One region of the Megasphaera sp. UBA4233 genome, then DNA from elsewhere that is predicted to be linked to it. Evidence: riboswitches for the same ligand, from Rfam matches in the RefSeq annotation. Region 1 holds a riboswitch; each other region holds the start of a gene.

Region 1 (7,980 bases):
GATGACCATGCCGACGGTAAGGGCCGTCATGAGGCAGATACAATACGGGATGAGACGGACGAGTATGGCAAACGGCGTTCCCTCCTGCTGTGTACGGGCTAGTTCCCCGGTCATGCGCAGCCTGGGTATCATACCGATGGTAGCAAAGGTAAAAAACATGGAAGAAAAGAAAAAGAGGAATCCCTGGACTTCCCCATTGTTGGCTGCGGAACCCTGTGGATTGAACAGGAGCCGGTCTCGCAGGGTAATGCCCCGTTCTGCCCGGGATGTTGTGGGAGCCGCCAGTTTTTCATTTTCTACCGCTACGATAGCATTGAGACCTTCTATGATATCTGCGTTCTGGGCAATGCTCGTATTGTCATAAAATACACCAATGGTTCCGGCAGCATCACTGTAGCGGTTCTTTTCCAGATCTTTTGGGAAATAGACGACGGCAGCAAACCGGTCCCGATAAAAAAGCGATTTCGGATTGACTGCTGTATGAAGGACCGTATCGATGCGGATATACGGGGAGGCATCCATCTCGTCGATGACCTGATGGCTGTATTTGGAGTTATCCAGATCGATGACGGCGACCGGGGCATCCTGTATATAGTTATTCCCCAGGAGCACTGTAAATAATACGGCGCAGACCACCGCTACGATCATCGCCACTTTTTCATAAGGCATGCCCATACCGGAAAATAGAAAAGCCAGCTCACGTTTCAGAGAGTTCATGATCGGTCACCTCGATTGTCTGACCCGGCAGGACTTTTTCTTCCGGATTGGTGTAGACGCGGATTTGGAAAGCCGTAAGGTCAGCCTGCCCTTTTTCTCTCGTACCCTTCAGGTCGGCAAAGCCCGGTGCCTGCGTGATAAACCGTATCGTACCACCTACGCGATGGCCATCCGTTATGGCCGTACCGGACAGATTCTGCCCTTCGTGAAGGCGGACAGCCTGTTTTTCACTGACATAGATATCATAATATTTCCGTTTGCTTTCCAGGAGGATGACCGGCGTGTCAGCCTGAATCATTTCTCCTTTCTTGGCCAGCAGTTTCAGTATTTTACCATCTTCCGGCGCTCTCAGAATCAGGCGGTCTTTTTGTACTTCCAGCTGCTGCAGTTGTACACGGAGCTGGTTGCGCTGCTGGACCAGGGATTCTCTGTCATGTCCCTTGTTGGCTACAGTCTGGCGCTGTTCTTCAATTTGTGGCAGTACCATGGTGTTCGTATTACCCGTATCCATGGCTCCACCCAGTAATTTAGCCAGGCCTTCCTGCTGCTGGTTCATAGCGGCCTGGGCTACAGAAAGAGCCGCTTCTGAGTCGTCCATATCGGATTTTGCGATGGCTCCCTGACTGTACAGGGCCATTTTACGGTCGTAATCCCTCTGGGCATTGACCAGTGTGGCAGCGGCCGAATCGATAGCTGCACGCTGCTGATCTATCTGGCGCCGGCTTTCCTGTTCTGTCGTATTGGTCTGGGCAAAGCCAATCTGTATAGAACCTTCCATCGATTGTATCTGTGCATCGAGCTGGGCAATCTGGGCCTGGGTTTTAGCAATATCGAGGTCTACATCGGTACTGTCCAGTTCCATCAGGATGTCGCCGGCTTTTACTTCCTGCGATTCCTGCACGGCTTCCCGGATCAGTTTGCCACTGACTGATTGAAAGGATACTTTTACCTGCTCTGCCGTGACGATACCATCTTTTTTAATAATGCCCTGCGCGACGGCATCATTTCCCTTATACAGCAGCAGAATTCCACCGGCAATGAGGACGATGATAAAGAATATCCCCATATGCATCGCTTTTCTGCGCCATATCATATTTTGTCCGTCCATACTAAACAGTCCTTCCATCTATATATTTAGCTAGCTAACTAATTATATCTAATATCACACAGGGACTGTCAGTCAGACTTATCCTGTCAGTTTCTTCAGCAGTCCGATGAGTTCATTTTGTTCCTGTTCCGTGAGTCGTCCCATGAGTTTCGTAATGCGCAGATAATGACCGGGCAGTACTTTTTCCGTATAGGCCTTCCCGGCCGGTGTCAGCAACAGTTTCTTTGCCCGCCGGTCTTCCTGGCTCGACCGGGCTTCTACTAATCCATCCCGTACTAGTCGCTGTGACATGACGCTGATTGTCGCTTTGGTCACTCCTGTCTTTTCTGCCAGGTAACTCGGTGCAATGCCTTCCGGATGCTGGTGCAGGACGATGAGGACCCGCAGTTTACCTTCGCTGAGTTGATATTTTTTTTCCAGGACGTCATTGATATCACAACGTATTTCTTCGGCAGCCTGCATGATGCGCAACATGGCCAGTACTGCCGGAGGATTGATTTCCGGAATCAGGCTGGCATGTTGTTCCAGTTCTTCCCGTGTCGGAAACGCTTCAATTTTCATCACTGTCATCCCTTTATAATTAGTTAGCTTATTAACTATAAGTATAGACACTTTTTCTGAATTTGTCCATACTTGAGCCTTTTTTCCTACAGGCCCTTTACTTCATCAGGGATGTTGCGCGGCATGCTCCAGTCCACGATAATACCAGCGGACGAAATACAATTGAAGCAGCTATACCAGAATTTCCATTTTTTCTTCCAGATTTTCATCAAATGGCCCGCCTGTAGACATATTTACAGAATCTGCCCAGCCCCATCGTATAAGTATATGACAGGGTCCGGGGAATAAAGGTTTTCAACCAGTTTCGGACTTTTATGGTATTCATACTTTTTTTGTTATTTTCGTATGCTTGCCTTTTCAGTACTACTTCCTGGACTGTTCTTACTGCCATATGGCATACCTCCTTTATTCATACACATGAAATTTTGAAATAGCTTCCGTCAGTGAGCCATCAAATAAACCGGCGGCTTCAACAGGCTGGTTCAACAGACCCATTTTTATAAAGGAATTGATAATATCTTGTTCAGATTGAATTGTTTTTTCATCAAGAGGTGCTATTCTCCCTTTGCGCTGTGCTTCCTGTTCTTCAAATTGTTTTTGATATTCATCAGCCTTCTGATTCGTTTCTTTGGCATAAAAAGCCGCCCATTCCTTCGGATGCTGACGTATCCATTCATCGGCTTCATTGATTCGTTCCAGATAATCGATGAGAGCCGCTTTTTTCTTGGGATCCGCCAGGGCAGTGGAAGCAGCATACCAATAATAGTCGCCGGAAAGAATGCTTTCTGCTGAAGCCAGCGTAACGGCGCCTTTATTTTTGGCCTGAATAATACTATTTCCATATCCGGCATAGGCATCGACATCACCAGTGAGTACGGCCGACAGACCGTCTGATGTAGACATAGGCAGTGCTTCGATATCATTCCAGGAAAGGCCGGCTTCTTCCAGCATTTTAAACAGGAAATACTGGGCTGTCGTAGATTTGACATAGGCTACTTTTTTCCCTTTCAGGTCGGCGACCGTATGGATAGATGCTTTGCTTTTTGGGCCCGTAATCAGTTCCTGGTCCAAAGTTGATCCTTTTCGTATAGCGACGATTTTGAAATTCCCGCCATTATTGCTTAGTGAAGCAAAGATAGGTGGTATCTGACTGCCACAGCCTGCATCCAGCTGGCCTGCCGCCATGGCTTCCAATACCAGATTTCCACCGCGGAGATTGTGGAAATGAACCGTATAGGGCGTATCATCAAGACCGGCGGCCTGCAATACTCCCTGGGCGTTTTGGATTCCTGCCGCGCCGATATCCAGTGTCACTCCCGACAAATCACCCTCATAGGGATTAGAAGCATGGAAAGAGGCTTTTTCGCTTTTTGCCGTACCTGTACCGCCACAGCCTGCCAATCCCAGAATAAGAAAACAGATTATAACAAGCAGAATAGATATTTTTTTCATAACATTTCCCCCTTTGGCAATAAAAAAAGCTGAATACACCCGGTACACCTGCCTTGATGGCATACGTACCAGATGATTCAGCCTTCAGCTTTTCTGATCAGCTTTTTCTCCGTCCGTTCAATACGGACAATTTCATGTTTTTTGATGACGACGACTAGTTTCCCGTATTGCAGATTCCCCAGTGATGAGCGGATCTGTTGTTCTATCTCTTTCCGGTCCGGTGGTTTCCGGCAAATTCCTTGTCCCTGACAAAGGACGATGCGTTCATTGCGCTCCAACTGAATCAGCCGGGAATCCTGGATGACCAGGGCAATCTCTCCGGAACAGGTCTGTTGTATTAAATCCAGCGCATAGGTCAGTGCATTTCCCTGATTCGATGCTCCCCCTCTGTTTTTCATGTATCCCTCCTAAAAAAAAATCAGCATCCTGAAAGATGCTGCTCCCCTAGCCAGTCTCATCTTCCAGGTTTAATCCTGCTGGAATTGGCACCTTACCTTCCAGCAGGTTGCCGCAGCTTCACCGGGCCAGTCCCTCCGCTGCTCTTGATGACGCGCATTCTGTTGTTTCAGATCCGCGCTATGAATTTGTACACATACAGTCTATTCTGTTCATATCCGGTACCTCCTGATTCGTCAGTTTTTAATGTATACCGAAATAATACACTATATTCTCCTGCCTGTCAAGAAATTTAGAATTTAATTCTATATTTTTTATGTATATGCAGAATAATTATATCCCTATGTACACTATGCATTTTTTATTGTGAATCCGTTGTTCTTTTTGTGTATTAATTGTGATATGATTGTGAAAAAGCATATGAAAGGAACTCCCCCATGAACCTGAAATGCGTGTTGCTCCTGTTTATCCTGACAGTCATTCCCATGTTCTACGGCTCCAGCCAGGCAGCCGGATTTTCCACTTTTCCTGTAATCTTTCCTGATGATGTACAATCGGAGCCATTAGAAGACGAAGAAATTCTGAGGACGCAGAAAAATACCTATCCCTATGTCGAAATGCACGGTGATTACCGTTGGCTTTGGGGGAAAGGACGGTTTTCCGCTCATACTGCCCAGCCTGACAGAGAAAGCAGCCGGCATGATGAAACGATATATATGGCGACGCGCCGGCTGCGGATTTTTCCTTTCATCCATCTGAACGAACATACAACCATACGGACCCAGTTGGAAGATAACCGGAATGATAAAGACCATGACGCAGACCATCATCTTTATCTGGGCAGACTGTATATCCAACATGAAACGGAGCAGACGAAAGTAGAAGCAGGCCGTTTCAATTATTATCTGCTCGATGGCAATGTTATTGACAAAAAGGTGGACGGCCTGCGGTTCCGTCTCGGTCAGAAAGGGATTTCTCCCGGCAGCATTACGCTCTTTGCCGGCCGCACGACAGGCCCTGATGATGAACATCGGAAAATAGGATGGAGTCTCCTACACAGCAGGCTTAACGGCCGCTTCCAGAGCGATACGGCCTTTCTGGATTTCCGCAATGCCAGCAGTCTCCCACCGACGTTTCCATCATTAGCGGCTTACGGAATCTATCCGGGGCAGGCCGGTACGAGGTATGACCGGCAGCGCATCTTCCTGTGGCGCGGATCTTATCAGATACGGCCGGATTTGTCGGCCCGGCTGGAATGGCTCCACGCTTGGGGACGTCATGAGGTGGACCGGTACAGCCAGTCTGAAACGGGATTTGTCGCCTCCCTTATCTACGGAGAGCTGGATGAACGAAAACAAGGCTCCTACGAAGCATGGATCCGCTATTATGACCAGCCTGCTTCTACCATCCTGTACCACACGATGGATGCCGATGCGACATTTTTCCGCCGCATGGGATTCCGTGGCTGGGGACTCCGTCTGGACTACGTTCTCCAACCGGGACTTATCTGGGCTGTCGAAGGCTTTTCCCTGAAAAACCGTCACGATACCACCTATATGGCTTCTTTCCATGAATATGTCATCGGCACCAGTCTGACAGCTTATTTTTAGGGAGCCGACGCATATCCTTTATCGGCAGCTTCGACAGCAAGACCTACGATGCTTTTATGACCGGTCTTACTGAGCATATTGCTGATATGAAAGCTGACGGTCCGCTTGCTGATTCCCAGTTCGTCGGCAATTTCCTGATAGGACAGATTACGGCAGATCAGCCGGAGGATATCCAGTTCCCGCTCAGTCAGGGTTACACCACAGACACCGAACGTCACATTCCCCTGTACATCGGGATATATCTGCTCGCCTGCTACAGTCCGCTTCATGCACTCGATAAAGGCGGCCGCCGAACTTTCTTTATAGATGAAACTGTCGGCTCCGGCATCACGGGACATTTCCAAAAAACTAATATCCTGAAACCCGGTCATGATGATGATTTTCTGACCGGGATTTTTTTCTTTTAACCGCTTTGTCAATTCAATGCCACTGTTTTTCCCCTCCATGCAGATATCCATGAAAATCACATCCGGCTTTGTCAGGGAGCAGGCGGATTCGACCATTTCCGAGAATGGAATTGTTCCAACAATTTCTACATCATCACATTGAGATAAAATGGCTGCCAGTCCTTCGAGTAGAATTTTTTGATCGTCAATGACGAGTACGCGAATCATAGTTATCCTCTCCTTCTACGGACAGAACAAAATGAGGTTTTCCTTTCAGATGAAGTGCAGCGCCCATTTTTCTGACTCTTCGTTCAATTCCCTGCAGTCCATTGCCGGGCTGTATGGGTCCCAGGCACCCAATACCGTTATCACGGATTGTCAGTATCCGTTTTCCCGTAAGAGGAAGCTCTATCGAGACCTGGCTTGCCTTTCCGTGAAGCAGGGCATTGGTCAGGGATTCCCGGATAATACTTACCAGATCAGCCGCATCCTCTGTATCCGCCGGCAGAGCACCGGTCAGGGTGATGTCGATGCCAAGGCTGCAATAGGTACGGATGAGTACGTCCAGCCGTTCTGCCGGATTATCCGCCGTCTCGCGGCGCATATCTGCCAGGACATTTTCTACCAGTGGCAGGATTGCCGCATAATCGGTCGTATTTTTATTATTCAGGAGCTGCTGCAGGATGGTAATACGCTGCCCCATGAGATCGTGGATCTTATAGCGCATTTCTTCTGTCGTCCGCTGGGTTTGTATATCGACTAGATGATTGAGAAAATATTTCATTTTTTCATTCCGCTGTTCCAGAAGCTGGTTTTTCTGGTCCAACTCCCGGTTCACCCGGTCCAGATTCGTCACATCCAGTGCCGTGATCTGCCAGCCTGACTGATTCCTGAACTGGATATGATGCCGCTGCAGCAGCCATGCCATGCCATTTTTCTTTCGGAACAGAAGGTCCTGCCCCTGACGCTCCATGGTAACGTGTTCCGTATTGTTCCAGTTTGACAGGAGATGCCAGAAAATATTCGCATTGCGGATGACTGTGCCCAACAACTTTTCCATGACATCATACATGACGTAATTGACCAGGACAGGCTCTCCTTTTTCCAGACTGAACAAGACTCCCTCTTCCAGAAAATCGACGGCTGACTGGATGGAACGGGCTGTCAGCTGACTCCGGTATTGGCGGTATGCCGCCGGAAAAACCAGGATGAGACGCAGGGCTATGCATGACAATGCCAATAACAGCGACCAGGGAAGCCACGTGTCTAATTCCGGAAGGAGAAAGAACGAGGCAATGAGCAGATACTGTCCACCGGCATGGAAATCATGAATCATGTACAATGTGCTGATGATAATTACTAATATGATGCCATAACGCCAGATATTCAGTGCTTCTATATACAGGATTCCATCTGCCCTATCAGTCATAACTTCATACAAGATAGTCACAATTGCCAGAAGAACAATGAGATTGCTTCCCTCGAGGTATTTGCGGCCCATATTGCGGAATTCCTGCTGTGGCATCAGGAAATAGTACAGCAGGCTGCTGGCAACGAAGAGGATGATAGCCACGGTCATACAAATAATGCAGAATGTACTGGAAAGGGTGTAAATATTAATCATGATACGACTCCTTTCCAATAGAAACAGTCAAACGGCGCCCATATTCGAGCCTGTCATAGATAAGCGGCTCTGGCAGTGTGCCGCCCGCCAGAGCCTTGGGAAGCCAGTCTGATTCTTCCGGCCGGT
Region 2 (7,980 bases), on a different contig from region 1:
AATTGGTCAGCTGCCGTGTACGGTACGGCGTCAGTTTAACCTTTTCCAATACCTCCGTAATAGCCGTTTCAATCTTATCCGGTGCTACACCCTGATTTTCCAGGCTGAAGGCGATTTCTTCTTCCACCGTCATAGCCACGAGCTGACTGTCATAATCGTCAAGCATAGCACCGACACGGCTGGCCAGACGGGAAATGGTTGTCTGCGTCGTAGCCTTTCCGTCCACATACACCATGCCTTTCATGACACCGCCAAAGTAATGAGGAATGGCACCGGTCATAGCCATACAGAGGGAACTCTTGCCACTGCCGCTTTCGCCGGTAATGACAAGGAAATCTCCCTTATGCACAGCCAGGCTCACATCGTCGAGGACCGGCGTCGTCTGTTTGTTGTAAGTGTAAGACAGATGTTCAATGGAAATAAGTCCCGGGACAGACGGCTTCAAATCATACTGGCTATGATCCGAAGTGACGCTCTGTTCTTCCAGGGAATCGAGAATTCCCCGCGATACAAAGAGGCGAAGAGCCGGAAAATACATAAGCGGTGTTACTACAGCATTGAGTGCACCGACGATAACAACCAGCGGCAGCATGCCCGTAAAATAAACATTATTTGGCAGGCCTAAGGCAAATTTCAAAATCGTGACGAAAGCACCGCCACTCATACAGGTAGCCGCGAAGCCCGTCAGGACAGGCAGGCACGAATGGCCGCGGAATTTCAGGAAAGCGAGATTTTTAACCAGAAAAGCACAAGTCAGAGCTCCTATGGGTTCACTGATGAGATTGCCATAAGGAAAGCCTGATTTAGAGGTAAGGACGTTGATCAGTGCTGCTACCAGGCCAATGCCCAGAGCCTGCCGATAGGTCGGTTTGGTCAGGCAGATAGCCACACAGTACGTTGCAATGGTCCAGTTTGGCGTGACACCGCCAACGCTTGGCGATACGAGATGCAAGATAGTACCAATAGCCAGCATCAGCGTCGTAATGGTAATCCAGCGGAATTGTCCACCCTGACGGTGATGAAATTCTAATGTGCTGATATCTTCAATATGTTTCATTTCCCGTTCCCCCTCAGACTATGCCAAAAATACGCATATACACGACAAGTACACTCACTCCCACGAATAAAGCCATAACGGCATAGTCACAGCCGGCTGGCCGTACATTTACCATAAAGCTATGTTCATTATTGCCAAACCCCCGTAATTCCAAGCTCAGCGCCATCGTTTCTGAACGCCCCAGGGATTTAAGCATCAACGGCTGAATGACACCCATGTAATGAATGCATTTCTTAAAGACATTACCTTTTGTTGAAAGCCCCCGGCAGGCCTGTGCCTCCTGAACCGTTTTGCTTTCGGCAATGAAATCGGGGACAAACCGCAGTGCTGCTGTAAACATGAACGCATATTCATATGGAATATGGATTTGTTTGACCAGCGCCGCTGTCAAATCCTGCAGCCGCGTTGTCGTGAGAAGGATGATAAATACGATGGTCATCGCCAGCATCCGAAGTCCCGTAACGTAAGCCGATTCGAGAGAACCGCCTCCCAGAAGTTGTACCACTGCCAGGAAAACAGCAAAGACAGCCAGGCTCATGGCAGCCTTAAAGTTGCGAGCTATATTGCCGGTAAAGCCCAAAAGGACTAGTTCGATGACGACCAGGGCTGCCAGAGGGCCTGGCGTGTGCAACACGAGAGCCCAGAACGAAAAAGCAACAGTGCCTAATAATTTTGTTACTGGTACAAAATGTTTCATCTTATTTCCCTCCCAGACGCTGCAGCATGGCTGCCGTAAATTCATCAACGGACTTGCAATATGGAAGTCCCGCTACAGCCTGAGACAACGTCACGGCATCAGGCCGGTTCAATCCTAATTCATACAAGTCTTCTCTTTTCGTAAACAAATCCTGTGGTGTCCCGTCAAAGGCTTTCGTATGATGTCCGATAACGATGACCCGCTGACAGTATTCGGCAAATATATCCATATCGTGGCTGATGATAAGAATGGTAAGTCCATCCCGATGAAGCCGGGACAAAAGTGCCATGAGCGATTTTTTATCGGCACTGTCCTGGCCACTCGTCGGTTCATCGAGGATAAGGTACTGTGTGTGCATGGCAATGGCCGACGCAATGGCAACGCGTTGTTTTTCTCCCCGGTTAAGATTGGGTGGATAAGCTTCCGCCAGAGATTCCAGCCCTGTAGCCTGCAGCGCCTCTGTAACAGCCGATGCAACCTCTTCACGGCTGCGGCCCAGCTGTTCCGGTCCATAAGCTACTTCCTGCCGCACAGTCGGTCGGAACATCTGCCGTTCCGGCCGCTGGAATACATATCCGATATAGGGACTGCGGGCTGCCGCTTCTTCATCGTTGATTCTTTTCCCATCGAGGAAAATATCTCCCGATACGGGTTTTTCAAGACCCATGAGCAAGCGGGTTACCGTCGTCTTCCCACAGCCGTTGCGGCCGCCCAGGCCGATAAATTCACCGGTACCAATCGTCAGGTTCATATGTTCCAATACAGGTGTACCGTCTGTGTAGTGGAACGTCACATCTCTCATTTCCAGCATTCCTGTTCATCCTCTCTTAAACAATAAAAAAACCTTTCATCCCTCTAAAGGGACGAAAGGTCTGATTCTTCCGCGGTACCACCCACATTGGCTTTAAAGCCCATCTCACTATGTACGGCCCTCAAAAAGAGCGATACACGTTTCTTTGATAGCGGTGGAACTACACCGTCGAACCCTACTTGGTCACCGTTCAGGCCGCATCTCCCGAATCCATTCCCTGTACGGACCGGCGCCGAACTCTCACTGCCATCGGCTCGCTGTAGCTGTCGCTGTACACGTACTCGTTTCGTTCATCGACAATACTATGTAGATTACTTGTAATTATACGGCTTTTTTTCTTAAAGTCAAGAGAAATCAGCCAATCTTTTTTCTTCCTTGACAAATTCTGCAATCATGGTAAAATAACTTCAACAATTTCATTACGTACTGTCTTATGACGGTATATACATTTATCCAGAGTGGCGGAGGGACGGGCCCTATGAAACCCGGCAACCGATAATACGGTGCCAATTCCTGCGGAAGAAATTCCGGGAGATAAAGAAAATCACTGTACTCTTTCTCTTTCGGGAAAGAGTCTTTTTTATGCCCTCTGGAGGCTTTAGATTACAGGAGGGATAGTATGAAACAATGGAAAGTCTGGATAACCGCTGCTGCCATCGCTATAGGAGCTGCAGCTGTTCTCATGACCGGCTGCGGAGGACAGAAACCGGCCGGTGGCCGGGAAGTATCTCAGAATGTCAAAATTACTATCGGTGCATCACCGGTACCACATGGGGAAATCCTGAAAGAAATCAAGCCCATGCTCATCACTGAAGGAGTAGACCTGAATATTATCGAATTTACAGATTATGTCAAACCCAATCTGGCCTTGCAGGATAAAGAACTAGACGCCAATTTCTATCAGCATGAACCCTATATGGAAAAATTCAACAGTGAACACGGTACGGACTTGGTTGCCTTGTGCAAGGTCCACGTCGAACCAATGGGCATCTATTCCCATAAGCTCAAGGAACTGGCCCAGCTTGGACAAAATGCCAAAGTCGCCATCCCCAATGATCCTACAAACGGTGGCCGTGCACTTCTCGTACTCCAGACAGCCGGCCTGATCAGCCTGAAGAACGGAGGCAGTATCGCATCTACCGTGCAGGATGTTGAAAAAAATGACAAAAACCTCCAGTTCATCGAACTCGATGCCGCCCAGATTCCCCGTTCCCTGGATGATGTAGATATCGCACTTATCAACACCAATTACGCTCTCGAAGCCGGACTCAATCCGCTCCAGGATGCCTTATTCACCGAATCCAAGGATTCGCCTTATGCCAACGTTCTGGTCGTACGCCGCGGTGATGAAAATCGTCCGGAAATCCAGAAACTGGCAAAAGCACTGCAATCACCGGAAGTAAAGAAATTTATTGAAGAAAAATATAACGGAGCTATTATTCCCAGCTTCTGATAACACTATTTCATGACGAGGGGTATGTAGATGAAAACTTGTGATTTATTTTCTAAGAAAACTGTTTTTTCCTTTGAAGTCTTTCCGCCCAAAAAAGAAATTCCCGTTGAAACGGTCTATCCGACGCTGGAAAAACTGAGCGGTCTCCATCCGGATTTTATCAGCGTCACCTGCGGTGCCGGCGGCAAAGGAGGAAATCTCACCGTAGAAGTCGCTTCCAAAATCAAAAGCCTGAACTGCGAAACGGCGGCCCATCTGCCCTGCATCAACCTGGACAAAGATGAAGTACTGGATACATTGCAGAAATTACGGGAACACCGTATCGAAAATATTCTGGCCCTGCGCGGAGATAAAACGCCCGGCATCGAACCAAAATGCGTATTTCCCCATGCCAGTGACCTCATCGCCTTCATCCGTCAACAGACAGGTGATGAATTCAATATCATCGGCGCATGCTATCCCGAAGGCCATCCCAATTCTAAAACACTGGCAGAAGACATAGACCATCTGAAGATCAAAGTCGATGCCGGTGCCAGCGAACTCATCACCCAGCTTTTCTTCGATAATCACGATTTTTACAACTTCCTCGACAAATCGACCCAGGCTGGAATCCGCGTTCCTATCGAAGCGGGTATCATGCCCGTAACCAACAAGAAACAAATAGAACGGATGGTCACTCTTTGCGGAGCTACTCTTCCACTGAAATTCCAGAAGATCCTGACCCGGTATGGTCATGACAATATCGCCCTGCGCGATGCCGGAATCGCCTATGCCATCGATCAAATTGTAGATCTCCTGGCCAACGGCGTAGACGGCATCCACATCTACACCATGAACAATCCATACGTGGCCACCCGCATTGCCAACGCTATCCGCACACTGCTGTAGCACTCATAAGACAAACACCGGATTGCATTGACTTGTATTTTTGCCATTTCTTCCGTATAATAGATGTATATAATAAAATTCATTCTCATATACGAGATGTGGAGGGGATATACATGGGATTCTTCAGTAACCTTTTCGGTTCCAGTCAGGAAGGAAAAGAAAAATATATCTATATCAGCGGCATGATGTGCGACCATTGCGCGGCCCACGTAAAAGAAGCGTTGGAAGCCGTACCTGGCGTCGTGAAAGCCAAAGTCAGCCTTATGGATAAACGGGCTACCGTCCATGTAACCGATGAGGCGGATGAAAAAGCCATGTTTAAAGCCGTCGTCAATGCCGGCTATTCCGTAGACAAGATTACCGATACAAAAGAATAAAAAGCGTCGTCACTACCATTCTGATGCATGTGTACTTACGATGCCGCACACAAAGGACCAGGACCTGTCGTTTGACAGGCCCTGGTCCTTTTATAGTATATTCTATGTTACTTTTACAGTTGTTTCTGCTATGGCAGGTTATTTAGCAGTTTTTTCTGCTTTGAGCTGTTCAATTTCTTTCTGCTGAGCCGCTAACTGATCCTGTAACTGACCAACAACTTTGTACAGTTCTTCCGCATCGGGCGAAGTGGTCTTTGTCTTAGCCGAGGACGGGCCAATCTTAAAGCTCAGTCCAAAGGTATACGCATTGTCAGAATCACCCATAGTGCTGGCAGCACTGAACATAACATTTTCGTTCGGGCGATAGAATGCGCCGAGAGCAACGCTGTTTTCTCCTTTAAACGAACCGGAAGCAACAGCAAAGTTGAGTTTATTAGCCGGATCAAAGTCGAGAGGATGAAGACCAGCCAATGCAGCCGAACGAGCACCAACTTTATTGATATCCGTCTTCATAGAGCTGTAATCACTGAACAACTGATTGATATTAGCACTATTCTGACCTACTTGGGCATCCAGGGCATTCAGATTCTGGCCAACGCTATTATTGCTCTTGACATAGTTACCATCTTTCGTCGTGCCGATAGCCTGTGTATTGTTTGCAATCTGATTCTGCAGCGTCTGGTCTGCTGCTGCACGGGTCTGGGCTTCCTGCAAATCTACGGCACTCAGTGCATTAAATCCATCAGCTACGTTCTTGTTAATCGTGTTGACAGAGCTTACCAGATTGTCATTGACCTGTTTGATGACTTTATCCTGTGCGGCATCAGCGCCCTTGCGTTCAGCTCGTTCCTGTGCAACGGCCTGATCACGGGCAGTAGCTTCTGCATCGATATTATCTTGCAGCGTCTGGTCAGCAGCTGCACGCTCCTTCGTTTCAGTACCAATGGCTTTCTGGTTAGTGGCAACCGCATTATCCAAAGCAGTCAGATTCTGACCTACCGTGTTATCGGCACTGACGATGTTGCCCTGGCCGGCCTCTGTCGTTCCATCTTTGAAGCCTTTTTCTACACTGACAGCCTTATTGACTTTTTTATCTGTACCAACTACCAGTTTGCCATCTTTATCAACATGGAGCGCCGTATCTACTTTGGCTTTTTCTAAGTCTGCTTGGTCAGCTTTCTTTGCAAGAGCTTCATCAGTTTCTTGTTTATTGGCTGCAATTGCAGTATCTAAAGCTGTCAGATTCTGGCCTACCGTGTTATCGGCACTGATGATGTTGCCCTGGCCGGCTTCTGTCGTTCCATCTTTGAAGCCTTTTTCTACACTGACAGCCTTATTGACTTTTTTATCTGTACCAACTACCAGTTTGCCATCTTTATCAACATGGAGCGCCGTATCTACTTTGGCATTACCTACTTTCGTTTTAAGAGCATCAAAATCCGTTTTGTTGGCCTTAGCATCTAAAGCTGCTTTGTCTGCTTTCCCTACAACAGCTGCATCTAGTGCATTCAAATTAGCACCTACGGTGCTATCAGACTTAACAATATTTCCACCTGTTGTCGTTCCATCTATAATCCCTTTAGTTACATTCACCGGATTCATAATAGGTTTAGTTCCTATATTAGTAGAAACTTTTAAAGTCGTCCCATCAAGAACAACCGGATTTTCTGCACCTACTACAGAAATACCAACAACAGTGGCACCCATCAAGCCTGCTAAAATAGCTGTCGTCAATTTTTTCCCTGATAAATTCATGATTCTCTCCTCCTGTTACATGAAATACACTTATGAATTTTTATTTCACGAACTAATTTTCCTTGTTCCTGACCGGCATGTCAGGTTACCCAAGGAAAGGAGCAGAGAATATAAAACAGGCAGCATGCTGTAATAGCTGTATCTTTTTTTATATTTATCGTAATGATTTCTTATATTAATAGAAAATAGTGTCGAACAAATACCCCCCCCGGTATATTCGAGGCGCAAAAATTTTCTTCTTTTCATATATTGTATTGCACATCATCGGCACAAATATACACTGGTCAGGAGCCATATTGCCACCTCCTTCCTATAAAATAATAAACAAAAAAAACAAATCTTTTTGCTTGACCCTATTGTATCAAATTTACATATATTTGTCACGAAATGGATATATTATTATCCTATTGATGTAATGTGCTATCTTTTCCATGTCAATTTTGTTTTAAAATATATGCAAATATTCATTAGCATCGTATACGTAAGCAATAATTTTGACACTGTAGACAAAAAGTCTGCCGCACCTGGCATGCGACAGACTTTTATTTTATAATACACAGCAACATTCCTGTTCTATTCTTTTAATACATATCCATACGCACGGATGCGGTCACCTTCGTGTTCCAGGTATACGCCCTGGATTTCCAGGGCAAAGCCGGGCAATTCATTCAGGCTTTCTTCCAATGCCTTGAAATATTGGACAGCCGTATGGGACCAGCGTTCACCTGGTACGACGCAAAGGACGCCCGGCGGATATGGCAGCGCTCCTTCCAGAGCAATGCGGCCTTCGATTTCATCGAGAGGCACCAGTTCCCGTTCACCCCGGATAAAGGCATAATGAGCTTCCTGGGGACGCATGACGTATTCCGGGAAAAATTCTTTGCGAAATAGTTTTTTCTGCAAATCCTTAACATTCCGGTCTTTGAAGAAGTCGTGCATTTC
Region 3 (7,980 bases), on a different contig from region 1:
GCGCTGGGAGTCCGCCCGGTAGAAGCATACATGGCCCGGGACCTTCTCTGTGTACTGGAAAATGAAACACAGGTCCGGGAATGCCAGCCCGATATGGAAAAACTAAAACACCTTGATGGACTGCTGTGCAATGTTACGGCAAAAGGAACGGAGTATGACTGTGTCAGCCGCTCCTTTGCTCCCAAATTATCCGTGCCGGAAGACCCGGTATGCGGCAGCGGGCATTGTCATATTATCCCGGTCATGGCAGAAAAACTAGGTAAGAGTGATTTAGTTGCCTATCAGGCGTCACGCCGTGGCGGCGAATTGTACTGCCATATAGAAGATGGTCACATCGCCATGGCTGGTTATGCGGTCTTGTATTCGGAAGCTGACCTTAAAATTTGATTCATTGTGAAAATATAAAAGGGGGATTGTACCGGCATGAGAGGTTACTCATGCTGGTACAATCCCCTTTTAAGCGGTCAGGATAACCAGATCAGACGTATTCTTTTAATGCCTGGGCCAGCTGATCCGGACAGGACGTAGTGCGTTCTCCGCAGCGGATGCCTTCCAGACGGCGGATGACTTCGGTGACGGGCATTCCTTCAGCAAGGCTGGAAAGGCCGAGATGATTGCCGGGACAGCCCTTTGTAAAGGCGACATCATAGACTTTTCCATCTCTGACGTCAAAATCAATCTGTGTGGCACAGATGCCACTCGGTTTATACGTATGCAAGGGAATCCTCCTTTCGTCATTAATCGAAGAGTGCCAGAATACTGGCTTTCGGCTGAGCACCGACAGAACTCTTGTAGAGCTGGCCATTCTTGAAGACCAGGAGAGTCGGGATGCTCATGACATTGAACTGCTGGGCCAGTTCCGGCTGTTCATCTACATTGACTTTGCCTACTTTGTATTCCGGATGTTCGTTAGCTATTTCTTCGACGACGGGGGCTACCATACGGCAGGGACCGCACCAGGTGGCCCAGAAATCAACGAGGACCGGTTTATCGGACTGCAGGACTTCCTGATTGAAATTATCATTGGTAAATGTGTATTCCATATATGATTCACTCCTTTGGTATGCGTATTGTCTGCGAGACACTTCTATTATATCACACATTTGTCAAATTTTACGAGAAAAATTTTAATGTATAATATACAAGATTTATTGTTTGTACCATCGAACTTTAATATAACGCAGACGCTTAGAAAAAAACGGCCTGTCACCGATGTGACAGGCCGTTTTGCCGGCTATTAGAATGCAGGCAGGATGGTTCCTTGATATTTATCGTTGATAAATTTCTTGATCGCTTCGGACTGATAAATCTGAACGACTTTTTTGTATGTTTCGTTGTTTTCATCACCCTGGCGGACAGCGAATACGCAGGCGTAGGGCGATTCAATGGATTCGACGAGGATGGAATCTTTTTTCGGATTCAGACCGGCCGGAATGGCGTAGTTGGTATTAACGCAGGCGATGTCTGTATCATCGAGAGAACGCGGCGTCTGGGCGGCATCGAGTTCGACGAATTTCAGATTTTTCGGGTTTTCTGTGATATCAGCAACGGAAGCTTCGATGGAATCGCCGTTCTTCAATTTGATCAGGCCGGCCTGCTGCAGGAGGAGCAGGGCACGGGCGCCGTTGGACGGGTCGTTCGGAATAGTGACTTTGCTGCCCGGAGCAACTTCATCGAGAGATTTATATTTGTGTGAATAAACGGCCATAGGCATGAGAATCGTCTTTCCAACAGACGTGAGCTTCAGGCCCTGCTTTTTGACGATATTGTCAAGGTACGGCTGATGCTGGTAGGAGTTCATGTCGAGGTCTTTTTCGGCCAGTGCTTTATCAGGCTGTACATAATCGTTGAATTCTACGACTTTGATGGTAATCCCCTGTTTGGCAGCTTCTTTCGCTACTTCATCCATGATTTCTGCATGAGGACCAGCTGTTACCCCTACTTTAATTTCTTTTTTTGCCTGGTCGCCTTTGCTGTCATTGCTGGAACCGCAGCCGGCAGCAAATACGCAGATAGCTGCGATGAGGCCGGCGGAAATGATTTTTTTAATAGCTGATTTCATGTTTCGTACCCCTCTCCTGAGTGTGTATACAAAATAAGTCCGTATCAACAAAAAAGCCGTCATGCAGATGACGGCTTTATTAATCCTATGATTCATCTGCCGGAATAATCCGATGGAGTTGGCACCATACCTTATGGCGGTTGCCGCAGTGTCATCGGGCCATTCCCTCGACTGCTCTTGATGAAACGTATTCAGTTGATGATGCAGATATTAGCATAGTTTTTTTCTCTTGTCAAGTATTAGTTTTTTCTATATCTAAAAATACAGACCGCAAAAATACCGTTTTTTAATGCGCTGTATTATTTCTGATTGAAATATATGATAATTTTTATAAAAAATGACATATACTATATGTGAAAAAATAGGATGTATTAAGAAAATTAGATGTTTTTTATCTTTTACCGGATAGACAATATATATGAATACAGTACAATAAAAGTGCGCAATACGTGTTTCGGAATTTGGTAAAGCGAAAGGAGCAGAAAGATGAAACAAATCACAAAACGAATCATTACCTTGGCGATTGCAGCGGCGACACTGGTTTCATTGGCTGGCTGCGGAGGTGGTCAGAAGAGTGCATCTGGCAGTGATGATAAGGTGCTTACGGTGTATACGGCCCGTAGCGAAAGCCTGAACAATCTGGTCATTCCTAATTTTGAAAAAGATACGGGAATCAAAGTCAATGTCGTCGTAGCCGGTACGGGACCGTTATTAAAACGCGTTTCGTCAGAAAAGGGCAATCCACAGGGCGATATCCTCTGGGCAGCAGATCAGACGATGCTGGAATCCCAGAAAGACTTATTCATGGAATATGTGTCGCCGGAAGATAAAAATATGATGGAAGCGTTCCGTAATAAGACGGGATATTTCACACCAGCTTTTGCTGATCCTACCGTCCTTATCGTCAACACGAATCTGGCTGGTGACACGAAAATCGAGACCTTTGATGACCTACTGAATCCGGCATTAAAGGGTAAGATCGCCTTTGGCGACCCGGCTAATTCCAGTTCGGCATTCCAGTCTCTCATGGCTATGCTCTATGCCAAAGGAAAAAATGGTGATCCTATGAGTCCGGAAGCATGGGAATATGTGGATAAATTCATTCAGAATCTCGATGGCAAGATGCTGAACAGTTCCGGCGCTGTCCACAAAGGCGTTGCCGATGGGGAATATACGGTAGGCCTCACTTGGGAAGACCCGGCAGCTACCTATGTCCGCAACAGCGCTCCCGTCAAAGTCGTATTCCCGAAAGAAGGAGCTATTTTCCCTGGTGAATCGGTGCAGATTATCAAAGGATGCAAACATCCGGAAAACGCTAAAAAATTTGTCGATTACATGATTTCACAGAAGATTCAGGAAATGGCTGGTAAGGAACTGACGGTGCGGCCGCTTCGCAAAAATATCGAGCTGGCTTCGTATATGACGCCTATTGATCAGATTCATCTGTTCCCCAACTATGATGAAGGTTGGGTATCGGATCATAAACAGGATATCGTGTCGATGTGGAACCAGCATCTCGAAAATAACAGATAAATGATTGTATTTGCATCAGTTTGCGGCAGGAAACTCAGTATCAGTGCAGCGGGTCCTGCCGCATTTTTTATAGGGAGGAAGAGAAAATGAGCGTATCCATTGATATTGATCACGTGGTAAAGCGCTATGGGGACAATACGGTAGTAAAGGGATTGTCTCTTCATGTTAAGCCAGGGGAGTTTTTTACTCTGCTGGGACCATCGGGCTGTGGCAAGACAACGCTGCTGCGTATGATTATCGGGTTCAACTCTATTGAAGAAGGGGAAATCCGGCTGAATGGGAAGCGTATCAATGATGTGCCTGTAGAAAAACGGAATATGGGCATGGTGTTTCAGAACTATGCCATATTTCCCCATATGACGGTACGGGACAATGTGGCTTTCGGACTGCAGATGCGGGGGGCCGGGAAAGGCGATATAGAAAAACGGGTAGACGACATACTGAAAGTTGTGAAAATTGACCATTTAAAGGACCGTATGCCTGCGGCTCTTTCTGGTGGCCAGCAGCAGCGGGTTGCCCTGGCGCGGGCTATCGTCATTCAGCCGGAAGTACTCCTAATGGATGAACCATTGTCCAATCTGGATGCCAAACTTCGGGTAGAAATGCGGAATGCGATAAAGAAAATCCAGCGTCATATCCACATTACGACGGTGTATGTAACCCACGACCAGGAAGAAGCATTGGCTGTATCAGATCGCATCGCTGTCATGAATAATGGTGTTATTCAGCAGATCGGGACGCCGCAGAATATTTACAAACGGCCTTTCAATACGTTTGTAGCCGGATTTATCGGCCTGTCCAATTTTCTCGATGCAAAGCTGCAAAAAGACGGGAATGCCCATACCCTGCATTTCGAAGATGGATATAACGTGACCATGGATAATCTCGATGAGTCGGCAAAAGATGGAGAGTCCGTCATCGTATCCGTACGGCCGGAAGAATTTTCTATTGTGCCGGCCGGTGAAAGGGGAATTTCTGCAGTCGTCGAAAGCAGCGTATTCCTGGGAATTGCTACTCACTATTTTATGAAATCGGATGATGGAAATAATCTGGAAGTCATCCAGTACCAGGGTGAAGGCAGTCATCTTCCCGATGGGACGGCCGTGAGTCTGCAGCTTAAGAGCGGCCGTATCAACGTATTCCATAGCGACAGTGCAGAAACGATGATAGAAGGTGGTCATAATGGCACAAACTAAACGATCTCATATTTCATTCTGGACCGTAATCAGTCTCTGGCTCTTTGCTTTTTTTGCCATTTTTGTTTTATATCCTCTGATACTCGTATTATATAAGAGCGTAGTGGACCCTGCTTCGGGCAGTGCGACGATGGCCTATTTTACCCGGTTCTTTACCAAGCCTTTTTATTGGGAAACCATGGTTCACAGTATGGAAGTCACGGTCGTCTCTACTATCCTGGCAGCTCTTCTGGGGCTTCCCATGGCTTATCTCATGCGGAGTATCAAGATAAAGGGGAGTGCCCTTCTCAATATCCTGATTGTCATTTCCTATTTGTCGCCGCCGTTCATCGGAGCCTATGCCTGGATTCAGCTGTTGGGGCGCAACGGTGTCATCACCCAGTTTTTTAACCAGCTGTTTCATACATCGTTTAATGGTGTCTATGGATTTTCTGGTATCGTCCTCGTCTTTACCTTGCAGTCCTTTCCTTTGATTTATATATTTTTGTCCGGATCGCTCAAGACTTTCGATAATTCGCTGAATGAAGCGGCGGAAAGCCTGGGCTGTTCCCGTTTCACGCGGATGCGGCGGATCCTGGTACCTCTTCTGCTGCCGACGCTGTTATCCAGTTCGATGCTCGTCTTCATGCGGGTCTTTGCCGATTTTGGTACACCTATGCTGATCGGTGAAGGATTCAAGACCATGCCCGTACTGGTGTATACGTCCTTTATGGGAGAAGTCGGCGGTGATGATGGATTTGCTGCGGCTATCTGCGTCATCATGATTGTACTGACGGTGGTCATGTTCTTTGCCCAGCGTTATCTGGCGAACCGCAGTACCTATACGATGACAGCACTGAAGCCTATCGTAGCTGAAAAAGCATCGGGGTTGCGCAATATCATGGCTCATGGTATCGTGTATATAGTAACAGGGCTGGCTATTCTGCCCCAGCTCGTCGTCGTGTATACATCGTTTCTGCGCAGTAATGGCGGTCAGGTCTTTACTGGCGGGTATGCGCTCCAGAGTTATGAAGCGACGTTGTTCGCCAAAGATAACACGGTCATCTGGAACACCTATTTCCTGGGTATTGTCGCTATTGCAATCGTACTGGTCATGGGAGTTATCATTGCCTATCTGAGTGTACGGAAAAAGAATCTCCTCAACAGCATCCTCGATACGGTGACCATGTTCCCCTTCATTATTCCCGGGTCTGTACTGGGGATTTCCTTCCTGTTTGCCTTCAACAGTCCGCCTATCGTTTTAAGCGGTACGGCTCTGATCATGATTATTTCCTTTGCCATCCGGCGTATGCCTTACACCGTGCGTTCCAGCGTGGCAGCTCTGGGACAGATCAGCAAAAATGTAGAAGAAGCGGCTATTTCGCTGGGGGCTTCCGACATGACGACATTCCGCCGGATTACCCTTCCCATGATGATGCCCGGCGTCCTGGCAGGGGCCATTATGAGCTGGGTGACCATCATCAGTGAGCTCAGTTCTTCCATTATTTTATATACGACAGCCAATCAGACGCTGACTGTGTCTATTTATACCGAAGTCATCCGCGGTAATTACGGCAATGCATCAGCATATGCTACAATTCTGGCGCTGACCTCCATCTTGTCCCTGCTGATTTTCTTCAAGCTGACGGGACGGCGTGATATCAGTATCTGATTTAACTTTTAAGGAGGGGCGGTATGAGCAGACCACGCAGTTTTCATCTGTACTTACAACAGGTTTTTACTAAAGGGGCGGCACTGCTCATACTGTTCCTGATATGTTTATTCGTATCCTTTCTGGTCTGTTTTTATCAGGTACGCGTTGTAGATGGAACGGATGCCCATGCTGCAGAGGCAGAACAGGCCATCAGCCGGGAGTGGAACCGCTGTGTGGCTATGTTGGATGAACTGGGCAGGAATCCTGTCCTCATCCGCGCCTTGCAGGACGGAAAGGCCGATCAGGAGCTGGCACAACAGTTGTATGACATAACGAACAGTGGTGTCGTCCGTGGTGATTTCCTCCTTTTAGACAGCAAAAGGAAACCGGTCATGACCAGCCTGTATCAGGATAATCTGGGGCTTGTCATGGAGAACCGGGATATACAGGACATGCTGCATCGGGCCGGGGCAGATGGTGTCAGGGATTTGCGTTATGGTCCGGTGATACTGCCGCTGCAACATAGTCAGCAGGAACAGTATTATCTTCTCAGGCCTGTGTGGGATGAAACAGGAACGGCAGGATACATCTTCCTTTTTTTCCGGCAGGAAGGATTCCAGGAGCTGACCGACGCATGGCCGGCAGAGCAGATTGTCATTATGGATACCCTCGATCACGTCGTTTTTTCAACGAACCCGCAGTTTGTAGATGCTATGGGTAAATTGCGCACGCCCCTGACCATGGAAGGGAAACAAACTGTTCAGGGTCGCAGTTATTATGTCAGCCGGCCGGCCCGGGGAGATAAACTTCAGGTCATTGCGTTCACGGCTATTCCCCATACGGATTCTCTGCTTCAGGCAGTACTTCTTTTCCTGGGATGTATTGGCATAGCGGCCTGTCTGGCTGTATTTCTGGTGGCGCGGAAACTGTCCCGTAAAGTATTGAAGCCATTGGATGGACTGCTGGTTGCTGTGCGGGAAGGGAAAAATGGAAATCTCGATTACCGGTTGGAACCAGAGCAGAGCCTGCAGGAATTTCAGGTCATTTATCAGGAATTTAACCGTATGATGAGGGAAATCCATCGTCTTATGGAACGCAATAAAGAACTGGCAGAACGGAAACGGCTCATGGAAGTGCGGAATCTGGAGGGACAGATGGATCCCCATTTCGCCTTCAATGTCATGGAAGGGCTGCGCTATGAAATTCTGTTTGATCCGAAAAAGGCATCGGAACTGGCTGTCTCCTTTGCCCGGCTGATGCGCTATAGTATCCATCGCGGTGAAGGTGATGTCAGTCTGGAAACGGATCTTCAGTACGTAAAAGATTATCTGGCTCTTCAAAAGATGCGCTTCGGCGAACGATTATCCTATGATGTTGTCATCGATCCGGATTTGTATCATTGCCAGATTCCCAAGCTGTTGTTGCAGCCTGTCGTAGAAAACAGTATTGTCCATGGACTGGAAAATGTACGGTCGATTCATATCAGCATTACTGGAAAAAGAGAAGAAGATATGCTCGTATTGTCAGTAATCGACAATGGTTCCGGTATCAGCCCT
Region 4 (7,980 bases), on a different contig from region 1:
TTAGCAATGCAAGTATAATAGGAAGAGTGTAAGTCAATCCAAATCCAACATTAATAGAGCGACGGTTTTTAGCACTGCCCGAATATGAATAAGTCAATTGAGCTGCATCCATATCCGACTGCACAGTCGTGTGAATTTTCGTATTAGGGGAAATACATTCCATCCATTTATTAACCTGAAAATCTATAGTTGGTGTTTCATCTTGATCAGCTACACCCAGCAACGGAATATCTTTGTTCTGCATTGAATTATAATAAAAAGCAGAATACTCACCTTTACTGCCAATATTATGATTAACTTCAACGCTTTCATCAGGAACATCAAACCAGCTTCTTGGACCAATACGATCTGCAGTAATGTAAGAAAAATCAATATAGCTATTGTTATTTTGTGCAAAGAGTTTTGATTTCATGAAAATCTCTTTATCCCGAGTTACTGCATAAGAATTCATAGGTTGCAAGATACTAGAGTTACTACTTTTGTTAACCTTCCATTTATCCTCGAAAACATTATCCTGATCAACAACTTTCATACTAATGATATCATTATCGCTAAAATCACAAAGGACATCGTTGCCATGACCAAGACGCATATACTGATTATTTAAGCGTAATGTAAAAGAAGGAATTCGATTTTCTCCACTACTTATGGAATTCTGCCTTTTTAAATATGATTCTCTTAAAAGTAATAGTGATTCTATCACTGTAGATTTTCCCATACTATTAATTCCAGCTAAAATTGTTAAAGGTGCAATAGCAATATCTATAGATTTAAAGCATTTAAGGTTTTTTATTTGTATTTTTTTAATCATATTAAGCACTCCTGGATTAATTTTTCAATAGTTGCAAATCGAAATTGAACGTTTTCTCTATGTCCAGTTCCTTGGGAAACTGATTCTATAAACTTCTCATCGTCTAGCAATCTATTATATTTTTCTTTAAACGATTTATTTTTTATCAAGATTTCAAATTCGGAGTCACCTAGATGACTCAATTCAACTGACCATATTTCAAACATTGCTTTATTAATTTTACTTCCACCTTGTATTTTTTCGCCAAGTTTTTGCCGCTTAAAAGCTCTTATTCCAAAAAGAATAAATGCTCGTTTCATTGCTTTTTCAAAACTTGAAGATATTTTATGTAATTTAACAACTGACATACCTCTCAACTGCTGCATAGCAACTTCTAAAAAATCATCCATGCGAGGTCTATAGTTTTCTGATTTCAAGATATAAAATGCTACAAAACGAGTGACTAGTTCTTGATCAAGCATTCTCTTATTACTAATATGAAACTGTTTAAACGCATCACTATCTGCCAAATTTTCGATAAAATCGGATGCCTGCCCATGAAATATCGCATGTCTTATTTCTTGAGAATTTAAATTAAATCCGCCTGTATTAATTCTCTTAAAGATATTGAACTTAACCTCATCAGGAGTTCCTGGTTGAATAATATTAGCTATGATTTGGGTTTCTTCTATTCTTCTTATCATATTTTTAGGAAGTTCATCAAACTTTAAACCATTAAATTCGGTAAAATATTCTAAATCAGTTAATCTAAGTTCCTTATCAACCATAAAAGCTTTAAATGTACTCAATCGCTGTAGACCATCAACAATCAACCATTTATTGTCATCTGAACCATCAAAATAAAATGTTGGAAGAGGAATCCTTAAAAGTAACGATTCAATTAATCGACTTTGATCAGTCTTATTCCATAATCCACTATGTCGCTGAAAGCTTGTATTCATATCAATTTCAGATGGAGTTGAATTCATTCTTTGAATCAGGTTATATACAGTTGGTTGTTTAACAATTATATTAATCTTTTCAGGATCAAAATGAGCAGAAAAATCATGATCCGGGGCTTCATTATTGCTATCGTCATCATCAATATCAACAGAAAGAATTGTATTTACCCCTCTTATATTTTTTTCTTCTTCTCTATTTACAGTATACATAGATTATCTCCTGCTATCATACCAAACCATAAATTTTCAATATCAATATTATAATTATCTTTCACATCTATTTTAACAGCATTTTGCAACTTTTTGAACAAATAAATATCGCATAACCACTCTTTGAAATACAATGAATCTGTTCAATATTTTTCTACGGCAACACGGCAAACGCAATTCCTGTTGACCGGGCCGATCATACCCAACTGGCCTGAAAATGCAGACGTATCTGGATGAGCATTTTGCAAAGTATAAAAACGCCAGTCCACAAGAACTGCGAAGCCATATAAGCTAACAAATACAGCGTGAAATATTTTTTAGCAGACTTAGTACAGGCCAAACTGACTTTGGAAACTACCGAGGCAACGCAAAAGTTGTAAAGTGCTGAATAATACCAATAAAACAAGAAAATATGTTTGCCAATTTATATTTAGTTTATTGCAAAACAAATTTTATGTCAAATAAACCCACTTGCAGGTTAGTGTCAAGAAGTTCCCAGTCATTCCCCATCACCCCATAGGAGCTATCCGCCTGCTACTGAAAGATATAGCATAGTTGAACGTTCAACTATGATACTTAAAGTATGATGTAGAAGCGGTGGGGGCTTCTACATCGGATGCTTGTACCAGGTGTAGGTTCGGGCTATGCCTTGTTCCAGAGTCATTTCTGGTTTTATGTGCAGGGTTTGTATCAGTTCTTTGTTGCTCAGGACGGAGCGCTGGATGTCTCCGGGGCGGGGTGATGCGTATTGCACTTCGGCCTTGTGTCCTATGGCCCGTTCGAAGGATTGGATCAGGTCGTTGATGCTCGTTTCAGTTCCTGTCGATACGTTGATCGTGTGATAGCCCGTGAGGGGCAATGCCTGTACGATAGCCGATGCGATGTCTCCGGCATAGACGAAGTCCCGTGTCTGATTGCCATCGCCATAGACGGTGATAGGGTTTCCCTGGGACAGGAGTTTGCAGAATATACTGACCACGCCGCCTTCTCCTTTTTCTCCCTGCCGTTCGCCGTAAACGTTGGCAAAGCGGAACACCGTCGCATCGAGGCCGTACAGTTCATGGTAGACCCGCATGTTCCGTCGTCATCTTCGTAATACCATAGGGTGACATCGGGCAAAGGGGTTCCGATTCTTTCAGCGGGATATTTTTTATATAAAAAAAGGCCCCACATGATTATGAGGCCCTTACAAACCTTACTTATAGTTATGCTGTTTGTACATTCTCCAATGGGTCTTTTACGACTGGTGACTCATATACGATAAAGGGATCGATATCTATGCATCGTGTTTCATCGCGATTGCCTTCCAAGTCCCAGGCTACTGTACCATTCAATACAGTCAGACACGAACGGAACGTTTCTAAATTCTGTAATTCCTGAAAAACACCTTGTCTGGTAATTAATTTAGAAGCATCACATTGTCGTACTGTTCCATCATTAAAATATACGAAAATAGAAGATAGTGTCAAGATGTTGTGGGAATTTTTTGGCATGAGAAAGGAGACCTTGGTATAAAAGCTACATAATATGCTGATAGCCGCCGTTTTCTATTAATCGCATCCATCCGCCCGTCAAGGTGGATTCACGGCCTGGCATATCATCCGCTTTTTCAGGAATGTAAGTGCAGTACTTTAATTTCCGAAAATTCCATTCTTTTTTCAAGACTTCCCGATTGATGTTCAGTTCCGTCATCTGCCCACCGGACGCAAACCGTTTCTGTGCATAGGCTTCCAGATTACCTCCATTGGCTATATACGTACGCATCCTGGCGACTTGTTCGGCCCCAATCGGACTCCATCCATACACCGTGAACTCATCCGTTCAGACAGCATATGGCTTACGTGTCCTTCCGTACTGCTGGTAGCATCTGATTGCGTCAAAGCTTTATGGGCGCCATCCCAGTTGGACAGGATGTATTGGTACCCATCCATGATGGGCTTTTTCCGTTCCGGACCTGTCCGCAACTTTCGCTGTACTTCTTGTACAAAAGCCGCCTGGTCGTTGGCTCTCAGTGCGTCATAGAGTACGCGGCTCGTACCTTTCCCTGCGATTTTACGAAGGTATTGGCTGGCATGATATCCATCCACAACATGGGTACTTTGGGCTAAATAGTTGGTCCTTGCTTTAATCCATGGAGCAGCATCTCCTTTGATTACCACTTCCGGCGTCTGCTCCGCTCCATAGGCTTGTTGGATATACTGATTCACTTCTGGCCATAACTGAGACGGAGCTTCCCATCCGGAAAACGTGCGCCGCCCACATAGCTTCCTGCGTCCCCGACAGACAGATACCTTCGAGTCATAGACATTGATCAGTTTCATCTCTTTGGCAGGGCATTTTTGCATCGCTGCATGGTCCTCATCCGCTTCTACATATACTTTGTGAATCTCTGGTTTGGCTTCTGGCATAGCGGCTGCCTGATTGGGGAGAGTCCCTAATTTACGGATAGACAATAAGACACTTTGGACACTCAGGCTGGTGGGCGTTGTAAGAGCAGCGGCCTTACGATAACTTACGTCAGCGGAACGAGTGACTAAACGAGCCCGGCACAGCGGCTCAATATGAGTCGATTTATCCAATCCCAGCCACTCATCTAACAAATAATGATATGATGAATCTGCCTTACATTGATAATACGTCCGGGCAAAGGTGACATCGCCCCACAGTGTGGTCAGCGTCCGTACGCGATGGTCTTTAACCTGATACTAATGGTTTGGTCTAATCGCTGCATAGATAGCCGCATCGGCTTGTTCCAGGAGTGTTGTCATGATGGCTACTCCGATTTGATTGACCAATTGATCCAGATTTTGGCTTAACTGAGCTAATGATAGTTCCTGGGCCAAGATTTTCCGAAGAGATGCATTAAAAAAATCTACACAAACATTGGAAATTTGTTGTATACTAAACATGAGAAGGACTCCTTTCGTATGTGTTGGATCTACACTTTATTATACAATAAGGAGTTCCTTCTCTTTTTGTATTTTCTTTAATGTATTAAAGTTTTCCCACAATTATTTTACACTATCTGACATGAAAAAATCTTATGCAAAGATAAGGTAACATCCTTATATTAGGACACATTGCGATATCTCTGTAAATACGGGATTGAAAGGCAAAAAAACAAGGGCTGTGATACCCTTTCTGCGATACCACAGCCCCTGTATGATTCAGCTTAGTATTCCGGTTCAATCAGGCCATATTTGCCATGTTTCCGTTTGTATACGACGTTGATGGCTTCCGTTTCCGAATTGAGGAAAACGAAGAAATCGTGGCCAACGAGATTCATCTGCAGGATAGCTTCTTCTACGTCCATAGGACGGGCTGCAAATTTCTTGACCCGGGCAATTTCAAAGTTTTCTTCCGGTGCAGCCGGTCCTTCGACGAGTCCTTCATGGAAGGAGCCGCCTTTCATACGGCGTGCCAGCTTCGTTTTATATTTGTGGATTTGGCGTACCATTTTGTCGTAAACCAGATCGATGGCGGCGTACATATCGTCATTGGCTTCGACGCCACGAAGAACGACACCATCTACTTTCAAGGTGATTTCAGCAATTTTACGATCTTTTTCGACGGAAAGAAGAGCCTGGACATTGACTTCATTTTCAAAGTACTTCGTTACTTTCTTTTCATGTTTCAGTACATAGTCCTTTAATGCCGGTGTAATTTCTAAATTCTTGCCTCTTACGATTGTTGCCATACAAATCCCTTCCTTTCGTGAGAAACTTCGTTCCGGACCATCCATGCTTAAAATCCGGATATCCTGCTCCTCATATATTAAGTATTCGATATAAAAAGGTAAATTCCTGCTTGACGATGAAATATTTTTTTCGAACGGCATTCAATTTTTTACACAAATAACATTGACAAGGATTCCTATTAGTGTTAGTATACAACTCAGCAATTACATAACCTATTCATCCAGAGCAGCCGAGGGAATGGCCCTATGACGCTGCGGCAACCCCCCATAGCGGGAAGGTGCCAAGTCCAACGGATTTCCATCCGGCAGATGAAATGATTGTATACGTACCGTCAGCATCTGTTGACGGCTTTTTTTATGCTATCAGCACCTCCAGGTGTATCCATTAAGGAGTTGATCTTGTGATTACCTTTGAAAACATTACCAAGACCTACGGCGGCAAAACGCACGTCCAGGCCCTGAAAGGCATCTCACTGACTATCCATGACGGCGAAATTTTCGGCATCATCGGGAAAAGTGGTGCCGGCAAATCGACGCTCGTCCGCTGCATCAATATGTTGGAAAAACCGACGACGGGCAAAGTCATCATCGACGATAAGGAACTGACGGCCATGTCCGACAGCCAGCTGCGGGCCGAACGCAAAAACATCGGCATGATTTTCCAGCATTTCAATCTGCTGTCGTCCCGTACCGTTTTTGACAATATCGCTTTTCCGCTGGAACTGGCTGGCGCTTCCAAAGAAGTCATCCGCAGCAAGGTCGATTCCCTGCTCGAACTGGTCGGCCTGACGGACCGGCAGTTCAATTATCCGTCCCAGCTTTCGGGTGGCCAGAAACAGCGTGTCGGCATCGCCCGCGCCCTGGCCAGCGATCCGAAAATCCTGTTGTGCGATGAAGCGACATCAGCACTGGATCCACAGACGACCAAATCCATCCTGGAACTGTTGAAAGACATCAACAAACGCCTGGGCATCACCATCGTCATCATTACCCACGAAATGGCCGTCATCAAGGAAATCTGCGACCGCGTGGCTGTCATCGAAGGCGGGGTCATCAAAGAACAGGGCCGGGTCATCGACGTCTTTACCAATCCCCAGTCGGAAACGATGAAGGAATTTGTCAAATCGGTCATCAATATGGAACTGCCCGAAGGCATCAAAAAACTGGGCGTCACCAATCAGCCATCGCCGGACCGGGATATGCTCGTCCGCTTCCGTTTCAAGGGAGCCGCTACCAACGAACCGCTGGTAGTCAATGTCGCCCGCAAGTTCAATCTCGATGTCAGTGTCCTTTACGGCAACATCGATTATATTCAGGATGTGCCGTTCGGCTATCTGATTGTTGTCATCATGGGCGATATGAAAGCCCAGACCGAAGCGTATTCGTATATTAAGACGCAACCTATTGAAAGCGAGGTTTTAGGATATGTCCCCAGAACTCATTAAATTAATGATACAGGGTATCGAAGAAACACTGTTCATGGTGTCCATCTCTACTCTCATTGCTGCTATCATCGGTATTCCTCTCGGCATCACCCTGGTTACGACCAGCAAAGGCCACATTCTGGAAAACAGGGTAATCAATCAGATTCTCGGAACTATCGTCAATATCATCCGTTCCATCCCGTTTATCATCCTCATGGTCGCCATCATCCCGCTGACCCGCCTCATTGCCGGTACGTCTATCGGCACGACGGCAGCCTGTGTACCACTGACTATCGTCGCTATTCCCTTCCTCAGCCGGCTCGTAGAAACGAGCATCCGCGATGTCGACTTCGGTCTCGTCGAAGCGGCAGAATCCATGGGTGCTTCTCCGCTGCAGATTATCCGCAAAGTCCTGCTTCCGGAAGCACTGCCTACGATCATCAATAATATCACCGTCCTCATCGTCAACCTCATCGGGGCTTCAGCTATGGCTGGTGCCATCGGTGGCGGCGGTCTTGGGGATATCGCCATCCGCTACGGCTACCAGCGTTTCCAGGCCGATGTCATGCTGGCTACGATCATTATCCTCGTCATCGGCGTCAATCTGATTCAGGCTTGCGGCGACTTTGCTTCCCGCAAGAAGAATAAAAAATAAAAGGAGTGTCTGTATCATGAAATCATTCATCAAAAAGGCCGTAACACTGGCGGCCCTCGCTACACTGTGCGTTTTTGCCGCCGGCTGTGGCAGTAGTGACAACAATTCCAAATCGGCTTCTTCCGACAAAAAAGAAATCACTGTCGGGGTCACACCGGGCATCCATGCGGAAATCATGGAACAGGTCAAAAAAGAAGCTGCCAAACAGGGCATTACCATTAAAATCATGGAATTCTCTGATT

The links. Region 1 has a riboswitch for S-adenosylmethionine ahead of B2U90_RS03820 (DUF2292 domain-containing protein). Riboswitches for the same ligand answer to the same signal wherever they lie in the genome.
Region 2: another riboswitch for S-adenosylmethionine. It lies ahead of B2U90_RS02440 (MetQ/NlpA family ABC transporter substrate-binding protein); the one in region 1 lies ahead of B2U90_RS03820 (DUF2292 domain-containing protein).
Region 3: another riboswitch for S-adenosylmethionine. It lies ahead of B2U90_RS01360 (MetQ/NlpA family ABC transporter substrate-binding protein); the one in region 1 lies ahead of B2U90_RS03820 (DUF2292 domain-containing protein).
Region 4: another riboswitch for S-adenosylmethionine. It lies ahead of B2U90_RS11400 (methionine ABC transporter ATP-binding protein); the one in region 1 lies ahead of B2U90_RS03820 (DUF2292 domain-containing protein).

What each region holds. Positions count from the first base shown of each region.
Region 1 covers NZ_DGXL01000014.1:150,586-158,565, forward strand. Annotated here, with positions in the region: gene B2U90_RS03795 (ABC transporter permease) at 1-717, opposite strand, end outside; gene B2U90_RS03800 (HlyD family secretion protein) at 698-1,825, opposite strand; gene B2U90_RS03805 (MarR family winged helix-turn-helix transcriptional regulator) at 1,904-2,386, opposite strand; gene B2U90_RS03810 (hypothetical protein) at 2,473-2,595, opposite strand; gene B2U90_RS03815 (ABC transporter substrate-binding protein) at 2,792-3,838, opposite strand; gene B2U90_RS03820 (DUF2292 domain-containing protein) at 3,916-4,236, opposite strand; SAM riboswitch class I at 4,290-4,390, opposite strand; gene B2U90_RS03825 (hypothetical protein) at 4,672-5,844, shown strand; gene B2U90_RS03830 (response regulator) at 5,841-6,458, opposite strand; gene B2U90_RS03835 (histidine kinase) at 6,436-7,854, opposite strand; gene B2U90_RS03840 (hypothetical protein) at 7,847-7,980, opposite strand, start outside.
Region 2 covers NZ_DGXL01000011.1:28,930-36,909, forward strand. Annotated here, with positions in the region: gene B2U90_RS02425 (tryptophan transporter) at 1-1,057, opposite strand, end outside; gene B2U90_RS02430 (energy-coupling factor transporter transmembrane component T) at 1,071-1,754, opposite strand; gene B2U90_RS02435 (energy-coupling factor ABC transporter ATP-binding protein) at 1,756-2,565, opposite strand; SAM riboswitch class I at 3,012-3,106, shown strand; gene B2U90_RS02440 (MetQ/NlpA family ABC transporter substrate-binding protein) at 3,185-4,018, shown strand; gene metF (methylenetetrahydrofolate reductase [NAD(P)H]) at 4,049-4,906, shown strand; gene B2U90_RS02450 (heavy-metal-associated domain-containing protein) at 5,020-5,283, shown strand; gene B2U90_RS02455 (YadA C-terminal domain-containing protein) at 5,422-7,038, opposite strand; gene speC (ornithine decarboxylase) at 7,612-7,980, opposite strand, start outside.
Region 3 covers NZ_DGXL01000006.1:124,046-132,025, forward strand. Annotated here, with positions in the region: gene B2U90_RS01345 (PhzF family phenazine biosynthesis protein) at 1-387, shown strand, start outside; gene B2U90_RS01350 (TIGR03905 family TSCPD domain-containing protein) at 479-718, opposite strand; gene trxA (thioredoxin) at 738-1,103, opposite strand; gene B2U90_RS01360 (MetQ/NlpA family ABC transporter substrate-binding protein) at 1,238-2,062, opposite strand; SAM riboswitch class I at 2,152-2,249, opposite strand; gene B2U90_RS01365 (ABC transporter substrate-binding protein) at 2,549-3,595, shown strand; gene B2U90_RS01370 (ABC transporter ATP-binding protein) at 3,682-4,791, shown strand; gene B2U90_RS01375 (ABC transporter permease) at 4,778-6,442, shown strand; gene B2U90_RS01380 (sensor histidine kinase) at 6,466-7,980, shown strand, end outside.
Region 4 covers NZ_DGXL01000033.1:63,373-71,352, reverse strand. Annotated here, with positions in the region: gene B2U90_RS11435 (AAA family ATPase) at 1-811, opposite strand, end outside; gene B2U90_RS11430 (DUF262 domain-containing protein) at 808-1,962, opposite strand; gene B2U90_RS11425 (NAD-dependent epimerase/dehydratase family protein) at 2,570-3,037, opposite strand; gene B2U90_RS11420 (hypothetical protein) at 3,481-3,726, opposite strand; partial or broken gene B2U90_RS11415 (ISLre2 family transposase) at 3,711-4,655, opposite strand; gene B2U90_RS11410 (hypothetical protein) at 4,668-4,871, opposite strand; gene hpf (ribosome hibernation-promoting factor, HPF/YfiA family) at 5,135-5,659, opposite strand; SAM riboswitch class I at 5,874-5,975, shown strand; gene B2U90_RS11400 (methionine ABC transporter ATP-binding protein) at 6,061-7,104, shown strand; gene B2U90_RS11395 (methionine ABC transporter permease) at 7,085-7,738, shown strand; gene B2U90_RS11390 (MetQ/NlpA family ABC transporter substrate-binding protein) at 7,755-7,980, shown strand, end outside.